DNA from 4 places in the Streptomyces sp. NPDC048001 genome. Region 4 is predicted to be linked to each of the others. Evidence: riboswitches for the same ligand, from Rfam matches in the RefSeq annotation. Region 4 holds a riboswitch; each other region holds the start of a gene.

Region 1 (5,489 bases), on a different contig from region 4:
GCGGAGGCCGGACGGGAACTTCGCCACCCGCTGGTGCGCTTGCATAGGGTGGCAGGACTCTTTCACATCGCGATCGAAGGGACGTACATGCCCATGGGTCACACGGCCACAGGCCAGGCCGGCTCCGGCGGCCTGACAGCGACCGAGCATCGGCTGGCCAACGGCCTGCGCGTGGTGCTCTCCGAGGACCACCTGACCCCGGTCGCCGCGGTGTGCCTCTGGTACGACGTGGGCTCCCGCCACGAGGTCGAGGGGCGCACCGGGCTGGCGCACCTCTTCGAGCACCTCATGTTCCAGGGCTCGGGGCAGGTGAAGGGCAACGGCCACTTCGAGCTCGTCCAGGGGGCCGGCGGCTCCCTCAACGGCACCACGAGCTTCGAGCGGACCAACTACTTCGAGACCATGCCCGCGCACCAGCTGGAGCTCGCCCTCTGGCTGGAGGCCGACCGCATGGGCTCGCTGCTCGCCGCACTCGACGACGAGTCCATGGAGAACCAGCGCGACGTCGTCAAGAACGAGCGCCGACAGCGCTACGACAACGTTCCCTACGGCACCGCCTTCGAGCGCCTGACGGCCCTCGCCTACCCCGAGGGCCACCCCTACCACCACACCCCGATCGGCTCGATGGCGGACCTGGACGCGGCGACCCTGGAGGACGCCCGGGCCTTCTTCCGCACCTACTACGCCCCGAACAACGCGGTGCTGTCGGTCGTCGGGGACATCGACCCCGAGCAGACCCTGGCGTGGGTCGAGAAGTACTTCGGGTCGATCCCCGGTCACGACGGCAAGCACCCGCCGCGCGACGGCTCCCTGCCGGACGTCATCGGCGCGCAGTTGCGCGAGGAGGTCGTCGAGGAGGTCCCGGCGCGCGCGCTGATGGCCGCCTACCGCCTTCCGCACGACGGCACCCGCGCGTGCGACGCGGCCGACCTCGCCCTCACCGTGCTCGGCGGCGGCGAGTCGTCCCGCCTGCACAACCGGCTGGTCCGCCGCGACCAGACGGCCGTGGCCGCCGGGTTCGGCCTGCTCCGCCTGGCCGGCGCGCCCTCGCTCGGCTGGCTCGACGTGAAGACCTCGGCCGGTGTCGAGGTACCGCGGATCGAGGCCGCCGTCGACGAGGAACTCGCCCGCTTCGCCGCGGAGGGACCGACTCCGGAGGAGATGGAGCGCGCCCAGGCCCAGCTGGAACGCGAGTGGCTGGACAGGCTGGGCACCGTGGCAGGCCGCGCCGACGAGCTGTGCCGCTACGCCGTGCTCTTCGGGGACCCCCAGCTGGCCCTCACCGCGGTGCAGCGGGTGCTGGACGTCAGCGCGGAGGAGGTGCAGGCGGTCGCCAAGGCCAGGCTGCGCCCGGACAACCGGGCGGTGCTGGTCTACGAGCCGCTGGCCGCCGACGAGTCGGCGGAGAACGCCGCAGAGACCGACGAGCCCGCACAGAACGTTGCGACCGAGGGGGCCGACCAGTGAGCGACGCTGCCGTGACCATGGACTTCCACCCGCAGCCCACCGCCGGGGAGCCCCGGCCCTGGGCGTTCCCCGCCCCCGAGCGCGCCACCCTGGACAACGGCCTGACGGTGCTGCGCTGCGACCGTCCCGGCCAGCAGGTCGTGGCGGTCGAGGTACTGCTCGACGCGCCGCTGGACGCCGAGCCGGAGGGTCTCGACGGCGTCGCCACGATCATGGCCCGGGCGCTCTCCGAGGGCACCGACCGCCACAGCGCCGAGGAGTTCGCCGCCGAGCTGGAGCGCTGCGGGGCCACGCTCGACTCGATGGCCGACCATCCCGGTGTGCGGGTCTCCCTGGAGGTGCCCGCCTCCCGGCTGCCCAAGGCGCTCGGGCTGCTGGCCGACGCCCTGCGTGCCCCGGCCTTCGACTCCGGCGAGGTCGACCGCCTGGTCCGCAACCGCCTGGACGAGATCCCCCACGAGATGGCCAACCCGGCCCGCCGTGCGGCCAAGCAGCTCTCCGCCGAGCTGTTCCCGGCGGCGCTGCGCATCTCCCGCCCCCGGCAGGGCACCCAGCAGACCGTCTCCCGGATCGACGCGGCCGCGGTGCGGGCCTTCTACGAGGCCCATGTCCGGCCCGCCACGGCCACCGCCGTGGTCGTCGGCGACCTCACGGGTCTCGACGTGGACGCCGTGCTCGCCGGGACCCTGGGCGCCTGGACGGGTGACAAGGCGGCGCAGCGCCCCGTCCCCGCGGCCACCGCCGACGACACCGGCCGTGTGGTGATCGTGGACCGGCCCGGGGCCGTGCAGACCCAACTGCTGATCGGGCGCGTCGGCCCCGACCGCCATGACAGCGTCTGGGCGGCGCAGGTGCTCGGCACCTACTGCCTCGGCGGCACCCTGACCTCCCGCCTGGACCGGGTCCTACGCGAGGAGAAGGGCTACACCTACGGGGTGCGCGCCTTCGGGCAGGTGCTGCGCTCCGCGCCGGACGGCTCCGGGGCCGCGCTGCTGGCGATCAGCGGGTCCGTGGACACGCCCAACACGGGCCCGGCCCTGGACGACCTGTGGAAGGTGCTGCGGACGCTCGCCTCCGAGGGGCTGACGGACGCCGAGCGGGACGTGGCCGTGCAGAACCTTGTCGGTGTCGCGCCGCTGAAGTACGAGACGGCCGCCTCCGTGGCGGCCACCCTTGCGGACCAGGTGGAGCAGTTCCTGCCCGACGACTACCAGGCGAGGCTGTACGCGCGGCTCGCGGGGACGGGGACCGTGGAGGCGACCGCGGCCGCGGTCGGCGCCTTCCCGGTCGACCGCCTGGTCACCGTGCTCGTCGGCGACGCCTCCGCGATCCGGGAGCCGGTGGAGGCCCTGGGGATCGGAGAGGTGACGGTGGTCGCGGGCTGACCGCCGCCCGCGTACGGGGGGACGGGTCCTCGGGCGTCTGCCCGGATCCGAGGGCCCGTCCCCTATGTCCTGAATGAGCGATTGATCTGGCTCTTTGGCGTAAGTGGCGTTATGTCATGTGGCGTGTATGACAAAAGCCCTTGTCCGTTTGGTGATGGGCCCTCCGACTGCCTAGCGTCGGTCCGGCTGTCCGCCCCGTACCTGCCGCACCGGCGGCACCGGACAGTCATCGCCGAGTCCCCGCAGGGTGTGAGCCCGGGGAGCCGGGGACCCAACTCCCCGCCCGTGGAGGGCGGCGGAGCGTTCTCCCTGGGGTGAATCGGGGGCCTTCGTCCGCGGAGGCGCCCGTAGGAGACCTTCCTGCTCCGAACCCGTCAGCTAACCCGGTAGGCGAGACGGAAGGAAAGGATCCGCCTCTCCATGGCGTTCACCCGTGCCACCGGGAAGCATCGTGCCCCGAGCCGCCTGACGCGCAGGACCGCGAGCCTCGCCGGTGCCGCCACGCTCGCCACCACCGGCGTCGTGGGCGGTCTCGCCTCCCCGGCCCTCGCGGCCGAGCCCCTGGCGGCCACCCCCGAGGACACCGGTCTGACGCAGGTCATCTCCGTGGAGACCTCGCTCGCCGACGAGATAGCCGACCAGGCCGCCGCGCAGCGCGAGGCCGCCGAGGAGGCCGCGGCGAAGCGGCGCGCCGCCGCCAAGGCCCGGGCCGAGGCCGAGCGCCGGGCCGAGGAGCGCGCCAGGGAGCTGCGCGAGGCCGAGGAGCGCGCCGCCCGTGAGGCCGAGCGCAAGCGCCTGAACGCCTACCGCCTCCCGGTGGCGGGCTCCCATGTGACCACCGGCTACCAGGCCGGCGGCGCCCTGTGGTCCTCGGGCAGCCACTCCGGTGTCGACTTCCGGGCCCCGATGGGCAGCTCCGTGGTCGCCGTCGGCGCCGGCACCGTCGTCGAGGCCGGCTGGGGCGGCGCGTACGGCAACAACGTGGTGATCCGGATGGACGACGGCACCTTCACCCAGTACGGGCACCTGTCCTCCGTCGGCGTCGGGGTGGGCCAGCGGGTCGCGCCGGGCCAGCAGATCGGCCTCTCCGGCTCCACCGGCAACTCCACCGGCCCGCACCTGCACTTCGAGGCGCGGACGACGGCGGAGTACGGCTCCGACATCGACCCCGTCGCCTACCTCCGCTCCCACGGCGTCGGCGTCTGACCCCCTGCGGCCCGCCCCGTCCGGGTGGGCCGCCCGCACCGGGCCGCCGTCCCGTCCCCGTGCGCCGGGCGGTCCGCACCGCGGACGGCCCCTCCGGCCCGCGGCGGTCTGGGCCGGATCCGTGTCCCGGCCCTCACCCGTGCCCCTGCCTTCACCCGTCCGGTGTCCCCTCGGCGGGGGTCCTCCCGTCCCTCGCGGGGAGGGCCTCCGCCGTCGCGGCCGACTGTTCCACCGATTCCGGCCAAAAGGCCAGAAGATTATGTGTGGATTCCGGTCGCCCTTCGGAAAACCCCGCCGACTGGAATAGAGTCACGGGACACGCGTCAGCCGGCGCTGGTTTCGTGCGGATACGGCGGAGGTTCGGTCATGCGCATTCCCGCGCACTCTGTATGCACGGCTATTCGCGACGACATCGTCTCCGGCGTCTTCCGGCGCGGCAGCCGCCTGACCGAGGAGCAGCTCGCCCGCCGCTACGGCGTCTCCCGCGTCCCTGTCCGCGAGGCCCTGCGGACCCTTGAGTCGGAGGGGTTCGTGGTGACCCGGCGGCACGCCGGGGCGCATGTCTGCGAGCCCACCGAGCAGGAGGCCGCCGACCTGCTGGAGGTCCGCACCCTGCTGGAGCCCCTCGGCGCGGCCCGTGCGGCCCAGCGGCGCAGCGAGGCGCATCTGAGGGTCCTGAGGGGCCTGGTCCGGCTGGGGCAGGACCGCGCCCGGCGCGGTCAGGGCGAGGATCTCAGGTCCCTCGGCACCTGGTTCCACGAGACGCTCGCCCAGGCCAGCGCGAGCCCCGGGCTGATCGCCCTGCTGACCCAGCTGCGCCACAAGGTGGCGTGGATGTACGCGGTCGAGCCCGCGGCGGCACCCGTCGAGGAGTGGGTGGAGCACGGCGCCATCGTGGACGCGGTCGCCCGGGGCGACGTGGAGCGCGCCCGCGCCCTGACGGCCCTGCACGCGGAGCGGTCCGCAGCGGCCCACCGGCTCCGCCGCGTGGAGCCCGTGAGGACCTCGCAACATTCCGTAAACACCGAACGCGTCCGCACGTAACACGAGGTCCGTATACAAAGGGGTGACGGGGGAGGGGCGTCCTTGCGATGCCCTCCCGGAATTGCGTGTATTTCCGTCGCGCCGGGTGCGTTGCTTCGCATGAATTCACGGCCCTGGATCGCGGGGGAATTCATCCGGGGAATTGCGGTGCCGCGTGCGGCGGCCGGCCGGTATCCGCGCCGGCGGTGGACGGTGGAGGGACCCCCGGACCCGGCGGACCACGGAGGTGTGCGCACCGCAGGGCGGCCCGGACCGGCAGTGAGCCGCGGCACCCTCCGGGGTGCCGCGGCTCACCGGGCGCGGACGTGCGGACGGCCGCCGGGGCCGCCCGCTGCGGTCAGACCGTCTCGGGCAGCTCGTCGAGGCCCTCGGCGACCAGCTTGGCCA
Region 2 (5,489 bases), on a different contig from region 4:
TGAGGATGCGGCGCAGGGGCACCGCGTCCTCGGGGTTGGCCAGCACCCTGAGGTAGGCGAGGACGTCCCTGACCTCCTTGCGCTCGTAGAAGCGCACTCCGCCGACCACCTTGTAGGGCAGGCCGACGCGGATGAAGACCTCCTCGAAGACGCGGGACTGGGCGTTGGTCCGGTAGAAGACGGCGACGTCCCCCGCCTTCGCCTCGCCCGCGTCGGTGAGCCGGTCGATCTCCTCGGCGATGAACTGCGCCTCGTCGTGCTCGGTGTCCGCGACATAGCCGGTGATCCGCGCACCGGCGCCCGCGTCCGTCCACAGGTTCTTCGGGCGGCGGGACTCGTTGCGCTCGATGACGGCGTTGGCCGCCGACAGGATCGTCTGCGTGGAGCGGTAGTTCTGCTCCAGCAGGATCGTCGTCGCCTCCGGGTAGTCCTCCTCGAACTGGAGGATGTTGCGGATGGTCGCGCCGCGGAAGGCGTAGATGGACTGGTCCGCGTCGCCGACGACGCACAGCTCGGCGGGCGCCAGGTCTTCGTACCCCTGCCCGACCAGCTCCCGCACCAGGGTGTACTGGGCGTGGTTGGTGTCCTGGTACTCGTCGACCAGGACGTGGCGGAAGCGGCGCCGGTAGTGCTCGGCCACGTCCGGGAAGGCCTGGAGCAGGTGGACGGTGGTCATGATGATGTCGTCGAAGTCCAGGGCGTTGGCCTCGCGCAGCCGCGCCTGGTACATCCGGTACGCCTCGGCGAGCGTCTTCTCGAAACCTCCCCCGGCGCCTTCGGCCTGGGAGGCGCCCCCGGCCGCCCGGTCGGCGAAGCTCTCCTCGTCGACCAGCTCGTTCTTGAGGTTGGAGATCTTGGCGCTGAACGACTTGGGCGGGAACTTCTTCGGGTCGAGGTCCAGGTCCCGGCAGACCAGGGCCATCAGGCGCTTGGAGTCGGCCGCGTCGTAGATCGAGAACGACGAGGTGAACCCGAGCCGCTTGGACTCGCGGCGCAGGATGCGCACACACGCGCTGTGGAAGGTCATCACCCACATGGCGTTCGCCCGCGGGCCGACGAGCTGGCCGACGCGCTCCTTCATCTCCCCGGCGGCCTTGTTGGTGAAGGTGATCGCCAGTATCTGGCCGGGGTGGACGTGCCGGGTGCCCAGCAGGTGCGCGATCCGGTGGGTGAGCACACGGGTCTTGCCCGACCCGGCGCCCGCGACGATGAGCAGCGGGGATCCGGTGTGGACGACGGCGTCGCGCTGCTGCTCGTTCAGCCCCTCCAGCAGGGCCGAGGGATCGACCGCGGGCCGGGGAGCGCCGTCGCGGTAGTACCCGTCGCGGGCCGGCGGCACGTCGTACGCCCCCTGGAAGAGGTCGTCCGGGATCGGCTCGGGGGCCGCGTCCTCGGGCGGCGGGGGGTGCTCCTCCCCGTGCGGCTCCTCCTCGGGGGGCTGGAGGCCGGTCAGGAAGCTGTCGTCAAAGAGGCTGCTCATCGCCTACCGAGTCTAGGCCGCCCCGCCGACACTCCGGGACGGCTTCCACCGGGCGGACGGCACCGCACGCGGGCGGGGGCGGAACGTGCACATTGGGTGACCGGCCGGATCCGGCGCGGGACCCCGGCACCCCCTCTCGAAAAAGGTCACGGAAATGTATCGGACATATCGAACATCAACCTTCACAGGGTGCTCACGTATTGGCTAGCGTGCTCGACCAGACGGCCCGCTCCCCTCCCGGCGAACCGCGCCGAACGGGTCGACTACGCCGAATCCGGGCCCCCCGCTGGGCGGTTCGGAGCCGGGGACCCACTTGATGCACGACCGGGGTGAATCGGGCCGCGCCGCGCGCTGCCCGTAGGGCGTCTTCCGTTCGCCCGAACCCGACAGCTAACCCGGTAGGCGGTCCACGGAAGAAGGAGATGCCGGCCTTGGCGTCGCATCGCAGGATCCGCAGCCGCAGTACCAAGCCCTCCCCCGCCGTCGGGTTCACCACGGCCGCCCTCGCCGGGGTCACGCTGCTGTCGGGACAGAGCGCCTCCGCCGCACCCGGCGAGCCCTCGCCCTCCATCGAGGAGGTGCAGAAGAAGGTCGACGACCTCTACCGGCAGGCGGGCAGCGCCACGCAGGAGTACAACAAGGCCAAGGAGGCCGCGACCGAGCAGCGGCGCGAGGTGGACACGCTGCTCGACCAGGCGGCCACCCGGGCGGACAGGCTCAACGAGTCCCGGCGCGCGCTCGGCACCTTCGCCGCCGCGCAGTACCGCACCGGGGCGGTGGCGCCGACCGCGGCGCTGATGTTCGCGGAGAGTCCCCAGGCCTACTTCGACCAGACCCGTCTGATGGACCGGATGACCGACCAGCAGCAGCAGGCGGTCGCCGACTACGAGGCCCAGCGTGCGGAGGCCGCCGAGCAGCGGGCGGAGGCGGGCGAGCGCCTGGAGGAACTGAGCGCCTCCCAGGAGGCCTTGCGCACCAGCAAGCAGAACGTGCAGGCGAAGCTCGCCGAGGCGCGGTCCCTGCTGTCCCGGCTGACCGCCGAGGAGAAGGCGCGCCTGGAGGCGATCGAGCGCGAGAAGGCCGAGGAGGCCCGCCGCAAGGCGGAGGAGAAGGCCAGGGCCGAGGCGGAACGGGCCGAGGCGGAGCGGCAGGCGGCGCAGGAGGCCGAGGCCGCCCGTGCGCCGGAGACGGCGCGGGAGACGGCACAGCCCCCGGCGCAGGACGCGGACCCCGGGAGCGGGACGGCGGACGGCGGGCACGCGGCGAAGGCCGACAAGGTGATCGACTTCGCCCGCGCGCAGATCGGCAAGCCGTACGTCTGGGGGGCCACCGGACCGAGCTCCTACGACTGCTCGGGCCTGACCCAGGCCGCCTGGAAGGCCGCCGGAGTGGACCTGCCCCGCACCACCTGGGACCAGGTGGAGGTCGGCACCCGGGTCGCCACCCAGGACCTGCTCCCCGGGGACCTGGTCTTCTTCTACGACGACATCAGCCACGTCGGCATCTACATCGGCGAGGGCATGATGATCCACGCACCGAAGCCGGGCGCCAACGTCCGCGAGGAGTCCGTCTACTCCATGCCGATCCACGGCAGCGTCCGCCCGGCCTGAGCCCGGCGGAGCCTGCGGCGGGGGGCGGCGGGGGTGCCGCCCCCCGCGGCCCCCGTCGGAGGCGAGCCGGACGGCGGCGGAAGCTCAGGTCCAGAGCGTGGCGATGAAGACGTTCGCCGTGGTCAGCGCCCCGACCGCGCCGAAGAGGGCCTTGTCCACCCGCTCCTCGTCCCGCTTGACGTAGACCAGCCCGAGGACCACCACCAGCACCGCCAGCTTCACGGCGATCTTGACGTTGTCGACGGGCTGGTCGTCCGCCTGGTTCAGCCCCACCAGGGCCACGCCCGTGACCAGCATGGTCAGTGCCCCGTGGAGCATCGCCGGGGTGAAGCGGGCCGTGCCCGCGCCCATCGCCTTCATCTGGGTCAGGAAACCGCCCAGCAGCGAGGCGATACCGATGACATGCAGGGCGACGAAGACATTGATGAGTACGTCCATACGGCGGAGCCTATGCGGCCCATACCACCGGATCCCGACCGGGTCGCCCCCGTCCGCGGCATCGGTCCACGGGCTCCCGTTCCCGGTCCTCCGGCGATCGGTTCCGACCGCCGGACGAAGCACGGAGGGCAGGCTTCGGGCAGTTCCGGTCGGCGCCGCCTCCCGCGGCGGCCGCGCGGTCTAGCGTCCAGCACCAGGTGGCCGGCTCCCACCGCCGTCGTGCAGCCGGACGGCTCGGCCACCCCCGCCGAAGGGTCCGGCGGCCCACCGCTCTCCCGTGCGGTGCGCGCCGCCGGGCCCCGGGGACGACGGACGGACGACGGAAGGAACGGCGCCACCGTGGCAGCGCACCGGAAACCCAGGCAGCGTCCGCACACCGGACCGGCGGGCCGGACGGCCGCCGCCCTCGCCCTCGCGGGCGCCGCCGGCGGCACGGCGCTCGGCGGAACGGCCCAGGCCGACCCGCGGCCGACCACCGCCCAGGTCAAGGCGAAGGTGGACACGCTGTACCGGGAGGCGGAGGCCGCGACCGAGCGCTACAACGGCGCCAGGGAGCGGGCGGACGCCGCCCGCGACGAGCTCGGCGCCCTCCGCGACGAGGCGGCCCGGCGCACCGAGCGGCTCAACACCTCGCGCGAGGCGCTCGGTTCCTTCGCGGCCGCGCAGTACCGCGCGGGCGGGATCGACCCCGGTCTCCGGCTCGCCCTCACCTCCGATCCCGGCGACTACCTGGAACGCGCCTCGCTCGCCGAGCGCGTCGGCGACCGCCGGGCGTCCGCCCTCGCCTCGGTGCGGCGCCAGCTCGTCGACCTCGCGGAGCTGCGCGAGCGCGCCGGGCTGCGGGCGGCCGAACTGGAGCAGCACCGCGGCCGGGCGGCACGGCACAAGCAGTCGGTCCGGGCACGGCTCGCGGCGGCGGAGCGGCTGCTGGCCCGGCTCACCGCGGAGGAGCGGGCCGCCTACGCGCGGGGCGCCGCCGAGGGTCCCGACCGCGCCGACCGCGCCGGGCGCGCGGACATGCCCGCCCCCAGGGCGCCCTCGGGTCCGGCCGACGGACGGGCCGCGCGGGCCGTGGCCTACGCCTACGGCGCCCTGGGGAAGCCCTATGTGTGGGGCGCCACCGGACCCGGCGCCTACGACTGCTCGGGGCTGACGCAGGCGGCCTGGCGCTCGGCGGGCGTGGCCCTCCCCCGCACCACCTACACGCAGATCGAGGCGGGGCGGCGGGTGGCCCGTTCCCAACTGGCGCCGGGCGACCTGGTCTTCTTCTACCACGGCATCACCCACGTCGGGCTCTACATCGGCGACGGCAGGATGATCCACGCCCCACGGCCCGGGTCACCGGTGCGGATCGCCGGCATCGACGAGATGCCGTTCGCGGGCGCGGTCCGCGTCGCCTGAGACCGGCGCGCCGCCCCCGACGGCGCCCCCCGCCCCCGACGTCGCCCGCCGTACGGCGGCGGCCCACCGGCCGCACACGCACGGCACGCCGGGCCCGCGTCAGACCAGGCGGCGGGCGGTCGCCCAGCGGGTGAGTTCGTGCCGGTTGGAGAGCTGGAGCTTGCGCAGCACCGCGGAGACGTGGGACTCGACCGTCTTCACCGAGATGAACAGCTGCTTCGCGATCTCCTTGTAGGCGTACCCGCGGGCGATCAGCCGCAGCACCTCGCGCTCCCGCTGGGTCAGCCGGTCCAGGTCCTCGTCGACGGGGACCGCGTCGGTGGAGGCGAAGGCGTCGAGCACGAACCCGGCGAGGCGCGGCGAGAAGACCGCGTCCCCGTCCTGCACCCGGAAAACGGAGTCCACCAGGTCCGCCCCGGTGATCGTCTTGGTGACGTAGCCGCGCGCACCGCCCCGGATGACGCCGATCACGTCCTCCGCGGCGTCCGAGACCGACAGCGCCAGGAACCGGACCGGATCGACCGCCGCGCCCATCAGCGTGGCGCAGCGCCGCAGCACCT
Region 3 (5,489 bases), on a different contig from region 4:
GGGCACCTGCGGAGCGTCCCGGAAGGCGCCGCCGGGGTTCCGCCCGGAGGCGGCACGGAGGACGGCGGCGGAGGTCCCCCTCGGGGATGGTGCCGCGCACCCCTTCCGGCTCCCGCGGAAGGGCCTCGTCACCGATGACGCCCGGGTGCTCCCGACGGAGCCGGTGGAGGACGACCTCCACGGGCTCCGGGCTCACCTCCGGGCACGGGAGGCGCGTGCGACCCGCCGCCCGGTGCCGTCGGCGGCAGCGGCCTCCGACGGGCGGGGAGCCGTTCCCGGGGAGCCGTCCACGGCCGCCGTCGGAGGGCGCTCCGTTTGCCTCCCAGGCAAGAAACTTGCCCCAACGGCAAAAGGGTGGCGGAATGGAGGCATGACCACTTCCGCCGACCCGGCGCCCGAGGGGCTCGACGCCGTCGCCCCGAGACTACGGGACCTGCGCCGGGGCAGGGGGCTCACCCTGGAGTCCGCCGCCCGCCGCGCCGGACTCTCCCCGGCGCACCTCTCCCGGCTGGAGACGGGCAACCGCCAGCCCTCGCTGCCCCTGCTGCTCGCCCTCGCCCGTGTCTACGGCACCACCGTGGGCGAGGTGCTCGGCGAGCAGGCCCCCGAACGCGAGCCGGTCATCAGTGCGGGCCGCCACGAGGCGGTCCGGGCGGACGGCTGGACCTACCACCAGGCCGGCGCGCCCGGCCGGGCCATGCAGGCGCTGCGGGTCACCGTCCCCTACGGGACCCAGGGCGACCTGGTCCGGGTGCACCCCGGCGAGGAGTGGCTGCACGTCGTCGAGGGCCGGCTGCGGCTCGCGCTCGGCGACACCGTGCACGAGCTGGGGCCGGGGGACAGTGCGCACTTCGACTCGGAGACCCCCCACCGCATCGCCGCCGCCGAACCCGGCGGCGCCGAGCTGCTCTTCGTCCACACGCTGCTCCGGAGCCCCGACCCCCACCCCCACGGATCCGTCCGCCCCTGACCCGAGACAGGTGATCACGCGATGTCCCACGACCCCTTGGACGGCCGCAGCGGCGAGGCGGGCGGACCGCGCGGGGACCGCTTCCCCCGCGGCCTGGTGATACGCCTCTTCGCCTACCTGGTCGCCGGCCACGTCATCGCGGCCTTCCTCTACCTGCTGTTCCTGGTGGGAGGCTCGAACCAGTAGACCCGCCGCTCCGCAGGGGACGGCGTGCACCCGAGGGGCCCGCGGGCCCCTCGGGTGTCTCGCGGGCTCAGGCGCCGTCGAGGAGCCGCCCGCGCAGCCGTTCACGGGTGGCGGGGGAGAGGCCGAGACCCTCGGACAGATAGCGCTCCGTACCGCCCCAGGTGTCGTCGATGGCCTCGAAGGCCGCCTCCAGATAGGAGGCGCGGGCGTCGAAGAGGGGGTTCAGCAGCTCCATGACCGCGGGCGACATCCCCTCGGGGGCACCGGGCCCGCGCCGGACCTTGTAGCGGCGGTGCGGGTCGTTGGACTTGAGGTAGTCGGCCTCGATCGCGTCGCGCTCCACGCCGACGGCCAGGAGGGTCACGGCCACGGACAGACCGGCGCGGTCCTTGCCCGCCGCGCAGTGCATCAGGGCCGGGACGCTGTCCTCGGCGATCGCGTGGAGCACACGGCCGTGCTCCGCGGTCCGCTCCCGGATGATCGAGCGGTACGACTCCGTCATCCGCGCCGCGCCCTTGCCGTCGGCGAGGATCGCCTTCAGCTGCTCCAGGTCGCCGTCGCGCACCATCCGCCAGAACTCGGCGCCGTCGGCCGGGTCGCTCAGGGGGAGGTTGAGGTTGCGCACCCCGGGGAGGTCGACGTCCGGTCCCTCCAGCCGCTGGTCCGCCGCGTTGCGGAAGTCGAAGATCGTGTGGAGCCCGAGCGAGGCGAGGAACGCCGCGTCGGCGGCGGTCGCGTGCGCGAGGTGACCGCTGCGGTAGAGCCTGCCGTGGCGGACTGTGCGGCCGTCGACGGTCGGCAGCCCGCCCACGTCCCGGAAGTTTCGGACTCCGGCGAGCTCGGGCTCGGCCGACGGGGCCTGCGGCAGCTGCTGCGTCACATGGACTCCTTCGGGTCACAGCCGTCGGCGGGGGCCGACGAGGGCGGGAACCCGACGATACGACATCCGTTTCATGCGGCAACCATCTCGACCGGGGGCGCGGGAAGCGTCGGGCACCGGGCTTCCGCCCCGGCCCCGCGCCCCTGCGCCCCGTGGCGCCGGTCCGCACTCTCCCGGGGTGGAGCGGGCGTGCGCCGGCCCGGTGGAGGGGAATGGGGGCGAAGGGGACGAGGCCCCCGGGCCCTGCGCGGCAAGTGCACTATTCGATAAGCCTTCGCGCTTTCTGTCCGGATTGGGTTTTTGAGTAGGCGGTGTCCTTTCATGGGGGAAATGGGAATGCCTGGGTGAGCAGGATCATAATCGTGACGCACCGTGCCCGCTGCCGGAGTGTCAGTTCCAGTTCAGGGACGGAAGTTGACGGGTGGTCGCCCACGCAGGGTGATGGGGTGCGGTGATCGTGCGGGAGTTCCCGGGGTGCGGTGGATCAGGGTGGGTTGTTCCGCCGGGGCGGCTCGCCTACGGTCACGCTCAATCCGGACGGACCGCCTAGTCCTGCCGCCGACCGGAGTTCGCACTCACCCACGCGTGGCAGGAGCGGGGGACCCAGGTAGTACGCCGTATCCGGTTGATTTCGGACGGCTTGGGGTGAAATCGCGTGTACTGCGCGATCGGGCATCTCCAGCTCGAACCCGACAGCTCACCTCGCAGGCGCCGGAGAGGAATGCGCCATGCCCGGAAAGGGTAAGCACCGCCGTCCCAAGTCCACCTCGCTGACCCGCGGTTTCGTCGTCGCGGGCACCGGCGGCGCCGCCATCGCCCTGCCGCTGCTCGGCGCCGCGGGCGCCCACGCGGCCACGGGCCAGGCGCCCGCCGCCGCACCCGCCCGGGCCGCCGCGGCGCCCGCTGCCGCCCCCGCGGCGGCCCCGGCCCCGGCCGCGGCCGCGCAGGCGCCCCGCACGTACACCGTCGTCGCCGGGGACTGCCTGTCGCAGATCGCCGAGGACAGCGGCCTCCGCGGCGGCTGGAAGCAGCTCTACGACGACAACCGCCGCGCCATCGGTGCCGACCCCTCGCTGATCCACCCGGGGCTGGAGCTCACCATCGGCGCGAAGTCCGCGGCGAAGAACGACCCCGAGGTGCGCACCGGATCGGCGCCCCGCGCCTCGCGTGACGACGCCCGCGAGGCGGCCCCGGCCCAGGCCGCCGCCCCGGCCGAGAAGGCCGCCGCCCCGGCCGGGAAGGCCGCGGCACCGGCTGGGAAGGCCGCCGCGCCCGCGCAGAAGCCCGCCGCCGAGGCCCCCGCCTCCGGCTTCAGCGCCCCCATCCCCGGGGCCACCGTCTCCACGCCGTACCGCCAGAGCGGCGCCATGTGGTCCAGCGGCTACCACACCGGTGTCGACTTCATCGCCTCCACCGGTACCTCGGTCAAGGCCGTGGGAGCCGGGACCGTGGTCTCCGCGGGCTGGGCCGGGGCCTACGGCAACGAGGTCGTGATCCGCCACACCGACGGCACCTACTCGCAGTACGCCCACCTCTCCTCGCTCTCCGTCTCCGGCGGCCAGCAGGTGAGCGGCGGCCAGCAGATCGGGCTCTCCGGCTCCACCGGCAACTCCACCGGCCCGCACCTGCACTTCGAGATCCGCACCGGTTCCTCCTACGGCACGGACATCGACCCGGTGGCCTACCTGCGCCAGCACGGCGTCTCGATCTGACGCCCCCCGCACGTTCCGCCGCCGGCCCGCGCCGGCGGCGGACCGCTTCCCGGGCCTCGACGCGTCCCCCGCACCGCCACCCCGCGGAGCGGGGGATTCCGCGTATTCCGGCTTGGGGGAAACTTGACCGGTGGTAAAGATCACCCGGCGTCAACCCCTCCCTACGGTCGCGTAGGTCACATCCGGGCAGGGAAAATACTGTCCGTGGCAGACGATTCGAGAACACGGACCAGCGGCACATTCGGGTCGTACGCAGCGATCGGCGACAGCTTCACCGAGGGTGTCGGCGACCCCGGACCGGACGGCGCGTTCGTCGGCTGGGCCGACCGCTTCGCGGTGATCCTGGACGACCTCGCGCCGGAGGGCGCCTTCCGCTACGCCAACCTGGCCGTACGCGGCAAACTGCTCGACCAGATCGTGGCCGACCAGGTCCCGAGGGCGAAGGAACTCGCCCCCGACCTGGTCTCCTTCTGCGCGGGCGGCAACGACATCATCCGCCCCGGCACCGACCCCGACGACGTCGCCGCCCGCTTCGAGCGCGCCGTGGCGGATCTGACCTCCTCGGTGGGCACGGTCATGGTGACCACCGGCTTCGACACCCGGGACGTCCCCGTCCTGCGCCACCTGCGGGGCAAGATCGCCACCTACACCGCGCACGTCAGGGCGATCGCCGACCGCTACGGCTGCCCGGTCCTCGACCTCTGGTCCCTGAGGTCCGTGCAGGACCGGCGGGCCTGGGACACCGACCGGCTGCACCTCTCCCCCGAGGGGCACACCCGGGTCGCGCTCCGGGCCGCCCAGGTGCTGGGCATCGAGGTGCCCGCCGACCCCGACCAGCCCTGGCCGCCGCTGCCCCCGCGGGGCGCCCTGGAGGTGCGCCGGGACGACATCCACTGGGCCCGCGACCACCTGGTGCCCTGGATCGGCCGCCGCCTGCGCGGCCAGAGCTCCGGCGACCACGTCGAGGCCAAGCGCCCGGACCTCATGCCCCTGTGAGCCGCCACGTCCGGCCGCCCCGGACCCCGGGGCCGGGCGGGACCGCCCACGGGCCGGGCGCCGCCGCCCGGTGGCCGTCCCGTCCGCTCCCGGACGGGCGGTGCACGGGCAGCGGGGCCGCCCTCTCTCAGCCGCCGGCCGGCGCCGGAACCTCCCGGTCCAGCCCCAGCTCGCGGGCGAGCGCGTCGTCCGCCCACTGGAGCATGGCCGCCCGGGACACCGCGCCTGCGTAGCAGGTCATCTGCACGGCGAGGCCGTCCAGGAAGGCCGTCAGGCGCCAGGCGGCCGCCGCCGGGTCCTCGCAGGAGAACTCGCCCGCCGCGGCGCCCTCCGCGATCACCTCGGCCAGGGCGGACTTCCACTGCTGGTCCAGCCCGCGCGACAGATCGCGCAGGTCCGGATCGCGCAGCGACATCGACCACGCCTCGATCCACAGGCGCCACCCCTTGGCCTGGCCCGTGGGCGCGTACCAGCGCACCGCCGAGCGCAGGCGCCGCAGCGCGGAGGTGCGCCGGGCGGCGATCTTGCGCAGATGCCGCAGATCGGCGTCGGCGGCATGGCTGAACGCGGCGGCCACCAGCTGCTCCCTGGAGGAGAAGTGGTAGAGGACGAGCGCGTTGCTGACACCGAGCGCGGTGGCGACGTCGGCGATCCGCACCGCCGCCGCACCGCGCTGCTCGATCTGCTCCACGGCGGCGTTCAGCAGCTCCTCCCGGCGCTGCGCAACGCTCAATCGGACTCTGGC
Region 4 (5,489 bases):
TCCCGGGGGCGCTGGCGCCTACTGGTCCGCGGAGCGGAACCGGGGGAAGGCGGAGCGGCCGGCGTACACCGCGGCGTCGTCGAGGATCTCCTCGATGCGCAGCAGCTGGTTGTACTTGGCGACGCGCTCGGAGCGGGCCGGGGCACCGGTCTTGATCTGGCCGCAGTTGGTGGCGACGGCCAGGTCGGCGATGGTGACGTCCTCGGTCTCGCCGGAGCGGTGGGACATCATGCACTTGAAGCCGTTGCGCTGGGCGAGCTCGACGGCGTCCAGGGTCTCGGTGAGCGAACCGATCTGGTTCACCTTGACCAGCAGGGCGTTGGCGATGCCCTCCTCGATGCCGCGGGCGAGGCGCTCGGGGTTGGTGACGAACAGGTCGTCGCCCACGAGCTGGACCTTGGTGCCGAGCTTGTCGGTGATGACCTTCCAGCCGGCCCAGTCGTCCTCGAAGAGCGGGTCCTCGATGGAGACGAGCGGGTAGGCCGCGACGAGCTCCTCGTAGTACTCGGTCATCTCGGCCGCCGAGCGCGACTTGCCCTCGAACTCGTAGACGCCGTCCTTGTAGAACTCGGACGCGGCGACGTCGAGGGCGAGCGCGATGTCCTTGCCCGGGACGTAGCCGGCCTCCTTGATCGCCTCGATGATGAGGTCGAGGGCGGCGCGGTTGGAGTCCAGGTTGGGCGCGAAGCCGCCCTCGTCGCCGAGGCCGGTGGACAGGCCCTTGGTCTTCAGCACCTTCTTGAGGGTGTGGTAGACCTCGGTGCCCCAGCGCAGCGCCTCGGAGAAGGACTCCGCGCCGATCGGGGCGATCATGAACTCCTGGATGTCCACGTTGGAGTCCGCGTGCGAGCCGCCGTTGAGGATGTTCATCATCGGCACGGGCAGCAGGTGCGCGTTCGGGCCGCCGAGGTAGCGGAAGAGCGGCAGGTCGGATGCCTCGGAGGCCGCGTGGGCGACGGCCAGGGAGACGCCGAGGATGGCGTTGGCGCCGAGCGAGGACTTGTCCGGGGTGGCGTCCAGGTCGAACATCGCCTGGTCGATCAGGCGCTGCTCGGTGGCGTCGTAGCCGACGAGCTCCGGGCCGATCTGCTCGATGACGGCGAGGACGGCCTTCTCGACGCCCTTGCCCTGGTAGCGGTTCTGGTCACCGTCGCGGAGTTCGAGGGCCTCGAACGCACCGGTGGAGGCGCCGGAGGGGACGGCAGCACGGCCGGTGCTGCCGTCGTCGAGGCCGACCTCGACCTCGACCGTGGGATTGCCTCGGGAGTCCAGGATTTCCCGGGCTACGACGACGTCGATGGACGGCACGAGCATCTCCTTCTGGGATGTGACGCGAGATAGGTGCAGAGGTCTGCTTGGCCTTGCGCCAAGAGCCTAACCGCCCCGGGGTGAAAGCCCGGCCGATGCCCGCCCCGTGGGACGAAAAAGGACATCACAACCCGTCGAACCGGACATACAGCGGCCATCTACCCGCCGGTAACTCCGTGGGGGCTCCGGCACGGACGGGGGAACGGAGCCCGGAGCGCAAGGACCCCGGCCCGGCGCGTTCGGGGGAAGGTGCGCCGGGCCGGGGCCGGCCCGTGGCCGCCGGGGCGGAGGGAGAGGCCGCCCGCGGCGGAGGCGGAGGGTCAGCGCAGGTGGAGCTGCTGGCCCGGGTAGATCACGTCGGCGCTCTGCAGCACGTCCTTGTTCAGCTCGAAGAGCTTCTTCCAGCCGCCCTCGACCTTCTCGGCCTCGGCGATGGCGCTCAGGGTGTCGCCGGCCTTGACCGTGTACTCGCCGTCGCCCTTCTTGACGGCCTTCGGCGTCGCGGGGGCGGACTGCTTCGGGGCCTCGGCCCGCTCGGAGCGGGTGGTCGGGACCTCGGCGCGCTGCTGCGGCTGCTCGGCCGCGGCGCCGCCGTAGGGGGTGCTGGAGAGGTTGACGCCGCAGCTCGGCCAGGCGCCCTTGCCCTGGCCCGCGAGGACCTTCTCGGCGATGGCGATCTGCTGGGCCTTGGACGCCTTGTCGGCGGTGGCGGCGTAGGCGGTGCCGCCGTAGGCGGCCCAGGTGGAGGCCGAGAACTGGAGGCCGCCGTAGTAGCCGTTGCCGGTATTGATGGACCAGTTGCCGCCGGACTCGCACCGGGCCACGGCGTCCCACTCGGCGGCGGTCGCGGCGGAGGCCGGGCCGGCGGTGAGCAGCGGGGCGGCGACGGCCGCTCCGGCGACGCCGACGAGGGCGGCGACGCGCGAGACACGGGACGGACGGCGGTGCTTGGCGGTGCCGGAACGCAGCATGGATGGACTCCTCACCGACGCCTGCGAGGTGAGCTGTCGGGTTCGGGCCGGAAGGAATGCCCGGCCGCGCTGCACGGATGCGCGCGGCTTCACCCCGAGCCGTCCCCGGGCAGCCCTTCCGGGCCGCCGGGACCGGCAACGTACCTTGGGTCCCCCGCTCCTGCCTTCGGCGCTTTTCGAGCGTCGACTGTTCCCCCCGACCGACGGCAGGATTCGGCGTGACGGTCAGCGGTGCCCACCGGTGGCGAGCGGTTCCGACGGTAAACACACCTCTCCCCGATGTTCGAATACGAACATCGGGGAGAAACCGGACGAACCGCCAGGGCCGAATGAACCGTTTCCGCAGGTAGAGGTAGAGGTGACCGAAATCGACTGGTGAAACCGGCCAGTTGCGGCGAAGAGACCCTTGTCTCACTTGCGCAGAACGGACAACTCCGGACCTATCGCCGGGTGGAAGGGGCTTACGGAGCGGGGGATTCCGCGGGCTCCGCGCCCAGATCGAGAGTCTGACCGGGGAGGATCAGGTCCGGGTCCTCGCCGACGACGGCCTCGTTGGCCTCGTAGAGCGCCGACCAGCCGCCGGGGACCTCGCCCTGCTCGGCGATGCCCCAGAGGCTGTCGCCCTCCTGCACGGTGTAGGAGCCCTCGGGCGCGGCCCCGGCCGCGCCCTCGCGCACCGACCCGTCACCGCGCGAGGGGTGGCCGTCGCCCTCGCGCGCCTCGTCCGGCCGGGCCTGGCCCGCCTCTTCCGCGGGGGCCCCGCGGTGCTTGCCGCGGCCCGCGGAGCCGACGGCCCCCTCGTGCTCCTCCGCGGAACCCTCGGCCCCGGGGGCGCCCGCGGCGGGCTCCGCCGGTGCGGAGGGCTCCGCGGACGGCTCCGAGGAGGGCTCCACGGGAGCGGCGGACGGGGCCGCCACCCCGTCGGAGGTCACGGACGGGGAGGGAGAGGGGGAGGCGGCGGCCTGCTCCGCCGCGCGCTCGCCCGGCATGGGGCCCGGCCCCTCCGCCACCGGCCCGCTCTTCGGGGAACCGGTCCCGGGGGCCTCGGCGGCGGGAACGGCCGCCTCCGGCTCCAGGCCGGGGTCGAGGGCGCTGTCGGGGCCGTCGTCGGTCAGCCCCGCCACGACGGAGCACGCCTGCCAGGTGCCGGCCCCCCGGGCGTCCAGCACCCGCTCCGCGACGGTGATCTGCTGGGAACGGCTCGCCAGGTCCGCGGTCGGTGCGTACGCCGTGCCGCCGAAGGACTCCCACGCCTCCTGGGACAGCTGGAGCCCTCCGTAGAAGCCGTTGCCGGTGTCGATCGACCAGTTGCCGCCCGACTCGCATTCGGCGACGCGATCCCAGGTCGCGGCGTCGGCGGCGGAGGCGGATCCGGCGCCGAGCAGCGGGATGGCGATGGCCGATCCCGTCACCCCCGCCGCGACGACGATGGCCGGTGCCTGGCGGGGGCGGCGGTGGCGTCCGTTCCCGGAGAGCATGCGGTTGCCTTTCGCGTGACTACAGGGGACCGTGCGGCGGTTGTCAGCCGCCGAGGTCGACGTGAACGTAGCCGTATTCGAACGTAAGTCACAAGTCGATGCACTGCAGATTACGTAAAAGTCACAACCCTGACGGAGCGTCAACTACTCTCCGGGGTGAACTCGACCGGCAGAGTGCGCAATCCACGCATGATGAGCCCCCCACGCCACCGCAAATCGCCTGGATCGCCCGCATCTCGCAGATCGGGCAACCGGGTCAGCAGGGTAGCGAGGGCCGTCTGCCCCTCCAGCCGCGCCAGCGGGGCGCCGAGGCAGTAGTGGATGCCGTGCCCGTAGCCCAGATGCTGGTTGTCGCGGCGGGTCAGGTCCAGGGTGTCGGGGGCGTCGAAGCGGGCGGGGTCCCGGTCCGCCGCCGCGAGCACCACCAGTACCGGGTCGCCCACCCCGACGGACTGCCCGCCGAGGCTGAGGGGCTCGGTGGCGAACCGCCAGGTGGCCAGCTCCACCGGCCCGTCGTAGCGCAGGAGTTCCTCCACCCCGGTCTCCAGCAGCCCGCTCTCCCCGGCCGCCAGCGAGGCCTGGAGCAGCGCCCGCTGCTCCGGGTGGCGCAGGAGCGCGTGGACCCCGTTGCCGATGAGGTTCACGGTGGTCTCGAACCCGGCGAACAGCAGGATGAACGCCATCGCCGCGGCCTCGTTCTCGGTCAGGTGCTCGCCGTGGTCCGAGGCGGCGATGAGCCCGGAGAGGAGGTCGTCGCCCCCGCCCTCGCCGAGTTCCGCGCGCTTGCGGTGGATCAGCTCGGCGAGATAGCCCCGCATCTTCTTCACCGAGCGCGCCACGCCCCCGCGGGGACCGCCGCCGTGGCGGATCATCATCCCCGCCCAGTCCCGGAAGTCGTCCTGGTCCTCGCGCGGGACGCCGAGCATGTCGCAGATGGCGTAGATGGGGAGCGGGAACGCGAACTCGTGGATCAGGTCCGCCTCGCCCCTCGCCGCGAAACCGTCGATGAGCCGGTCGGTCAGCTCCTGCACCCGCGGCTCGAAGGCGGCGACCCGGCGCGGCGTGAACGCCTTGGAGACCAGCCTGCGCAGCCGGGTGTGGTCGGGCGGGTCGATGTTGAGCAGATGCGTCATCAGCTCCGCCTTGCGCTCCCCCGGGATGCCGGTCCTGCCCCTGGCGTGCGCCGGTTCGTCGTGGTGCGCCGGGTTCTTCGACAGCCGCTGGTCGGCGAGGGCCTGGCGGGCGTCGGCGTAGCGGGTCACCAGCCAGGCCTCCACGCCCGAGGGCAGGACCGTGCGGTGCACCGGCGCGTGCTCGCGCAGCCACGCGTAGGCCGGATAGGGGTCGGTGGCGAACTGCCGGCTGAAGAGCGGGGGGACGGGCCCGCCGGCACCCGTGCGGGGGCATCCGCCCGGCGCGGCCCCGGGCTGCTCCCGCCCCGCGCCCGGACCGTCGGGTGCGGGGGAACCGGGACCCGGCGCGTCCGCCGCCGGGGACCGCTGCGGGCCGGGCGGCTCCGGCCGTTCGTCCGGGGTGTGCGGGGTGCTCGGCGTGCTCGGGGCGTTCACCCCTCGACGCTACCCGGGCCGCCCTCCGCCGCACGGATCGCGTCCCGGTAGGCGCGGGCCGCCGCCCGCAGCGCCGCCTCGGGGTCGGTGCCGTCCGCCTCCGCGCGGACCGCCAGGCGCAGCAGCTCCCAGCCGACCCCCTCACCGGACGGCGGCTCCACGGC

The links. Region 4 has a riboswitch for cyclic di-AMP ahead of ACGF15_RS28170 (transglycosylase family protein). Riboswitches for the same ligand answer to the same signal wherever they lie in the genome.
Positions count from the first base shown of each region.
Region 1: linked by a shared signal. The riboswitch ahead of ACGF15_RS10920 (M23 family metallopeptidase) and the one ahead of ACGF15_RS28170 (transglycosylase family protein) in region 4 are both predicted to bind cyclic di-AMP.
Region 2: linked by a shared signal. The riboswitch ahead of ACGF15_RS17265 (NlpC/P60 family protein) and the one ahead of ACGF15_RS28170 (transglycosylase family protein) in region 4 are both predicted to bind cyclic di-AMP.
Region 3: linked by a shared signal. The riboswitch ahead of ACGF15_RS01480 (peptidoglycan DD-metalloendopeptidase family protein) and the one ahead of ACGF15_RS28170 (transglycosylase family protein) in region 4 are both predicted to bind cyclic di-AMP.

Region 1 is NZ_JBIDBN010000005.1:92,413-97,901, forward strand. It holds gene ACGF15_RS10910 (pitrilysin family protein) at 88-1,467, shown strand; gene ACGF15_RS10915 (pitrilysin family protein) at 1,485-2,852, shown strand; cyclic di-AMP (ydaO/yuaA leader) riboswitch at 3,073-3,260, shown strand; gene ACGF15_RS10920 (M23 family metallopeptidase) at 3,273-4,058, shown strand; gene ACGF15_RS10925 (GntR family transcriptional regulator) at 4,425-5,102, shown strand; gene ACGF15_RS10930 (HPr family phosphocarrier protein) at 5,440-5,489, opposite strand, start outside.
Region 2 is NZ_JBIDBN010000008.1:299,921-305,409, reverse strand. It holds gene pcrA (DNA helicase PcrA) at 1-1,480, opposite strand, end outside; cyclic di-AMP (ydaO/yuaA leader) riboswitch at 1,737-1,901, shown strand; gene ACGF15_RS17265 (NlpC/P60 family protein) at 1,903-3,090, shown strand; gene ACGF15_RS17260 (hypothetical protein) at 3,175-3,528, opposite strand; gene ACGF15_RS17255 (NlpC/P60 family protein) at 3,868-4,929, shown strand; gene ACGF15_RS17250 (response regulator transcription factor) at 5,029-5,489, opposite strand, start outside.
Region 3 is NZ_JBIDBN010000001.1:362,793-368,281, reverse strand. It holds gene ACGF15_RS01495 (XRE family transcriptional regulator) at 371-970, shown strand; gene ACGF15_RS01490 (DUF6126 family protein) at 992-1,156, shown strand; gene ACGF15_RS01485 (tyrosine-protein phosphatase) at 1,224-2,036, opposite strand; cyclic di-AMP (ydaO/yuaA leader) riboswitch at 2,603-2,760, shown strand; gene ACGF15_RS01480 (peptidoglycan DD-metalloendopeptidase family protein) at 2,765-3,748, shown strand; gene ACGF15_RS01475 (SGNH/GDSL hydrolase family protein) at 3,953-4,744, shown strand; gene ACGF15_RS01470 (TetR/AcrR family transcriptional regulator) at 4,872-5,489, opposite strand, start outside.
Region 4 is NZ_JBIDBN010000020.1:56,634-62,122, forward strand. It holds gene eno (phosphopyruvate hydratase) at 19-1,314, opposite strand; gene ACGF15_RS28170 (transglycosylase family protein) at 1,629-2,279, opposite strand; cyclic di-AMP (ydaO/yuaA leader) riboswitch at 2,283-2,461, opposite strand; gene ACGF15_RS28175 (transglycosylase family protein) at 2,741-3,757, opposite strand; gene ACGF15_RS28180 (cytochrome P450) at 3,898-5,325, opposite strand; gene ACGF15_RS28185 (nucleoside triphosphate pyrophosphohydrolase) at 5,322-5,489, opposite strand, start outside.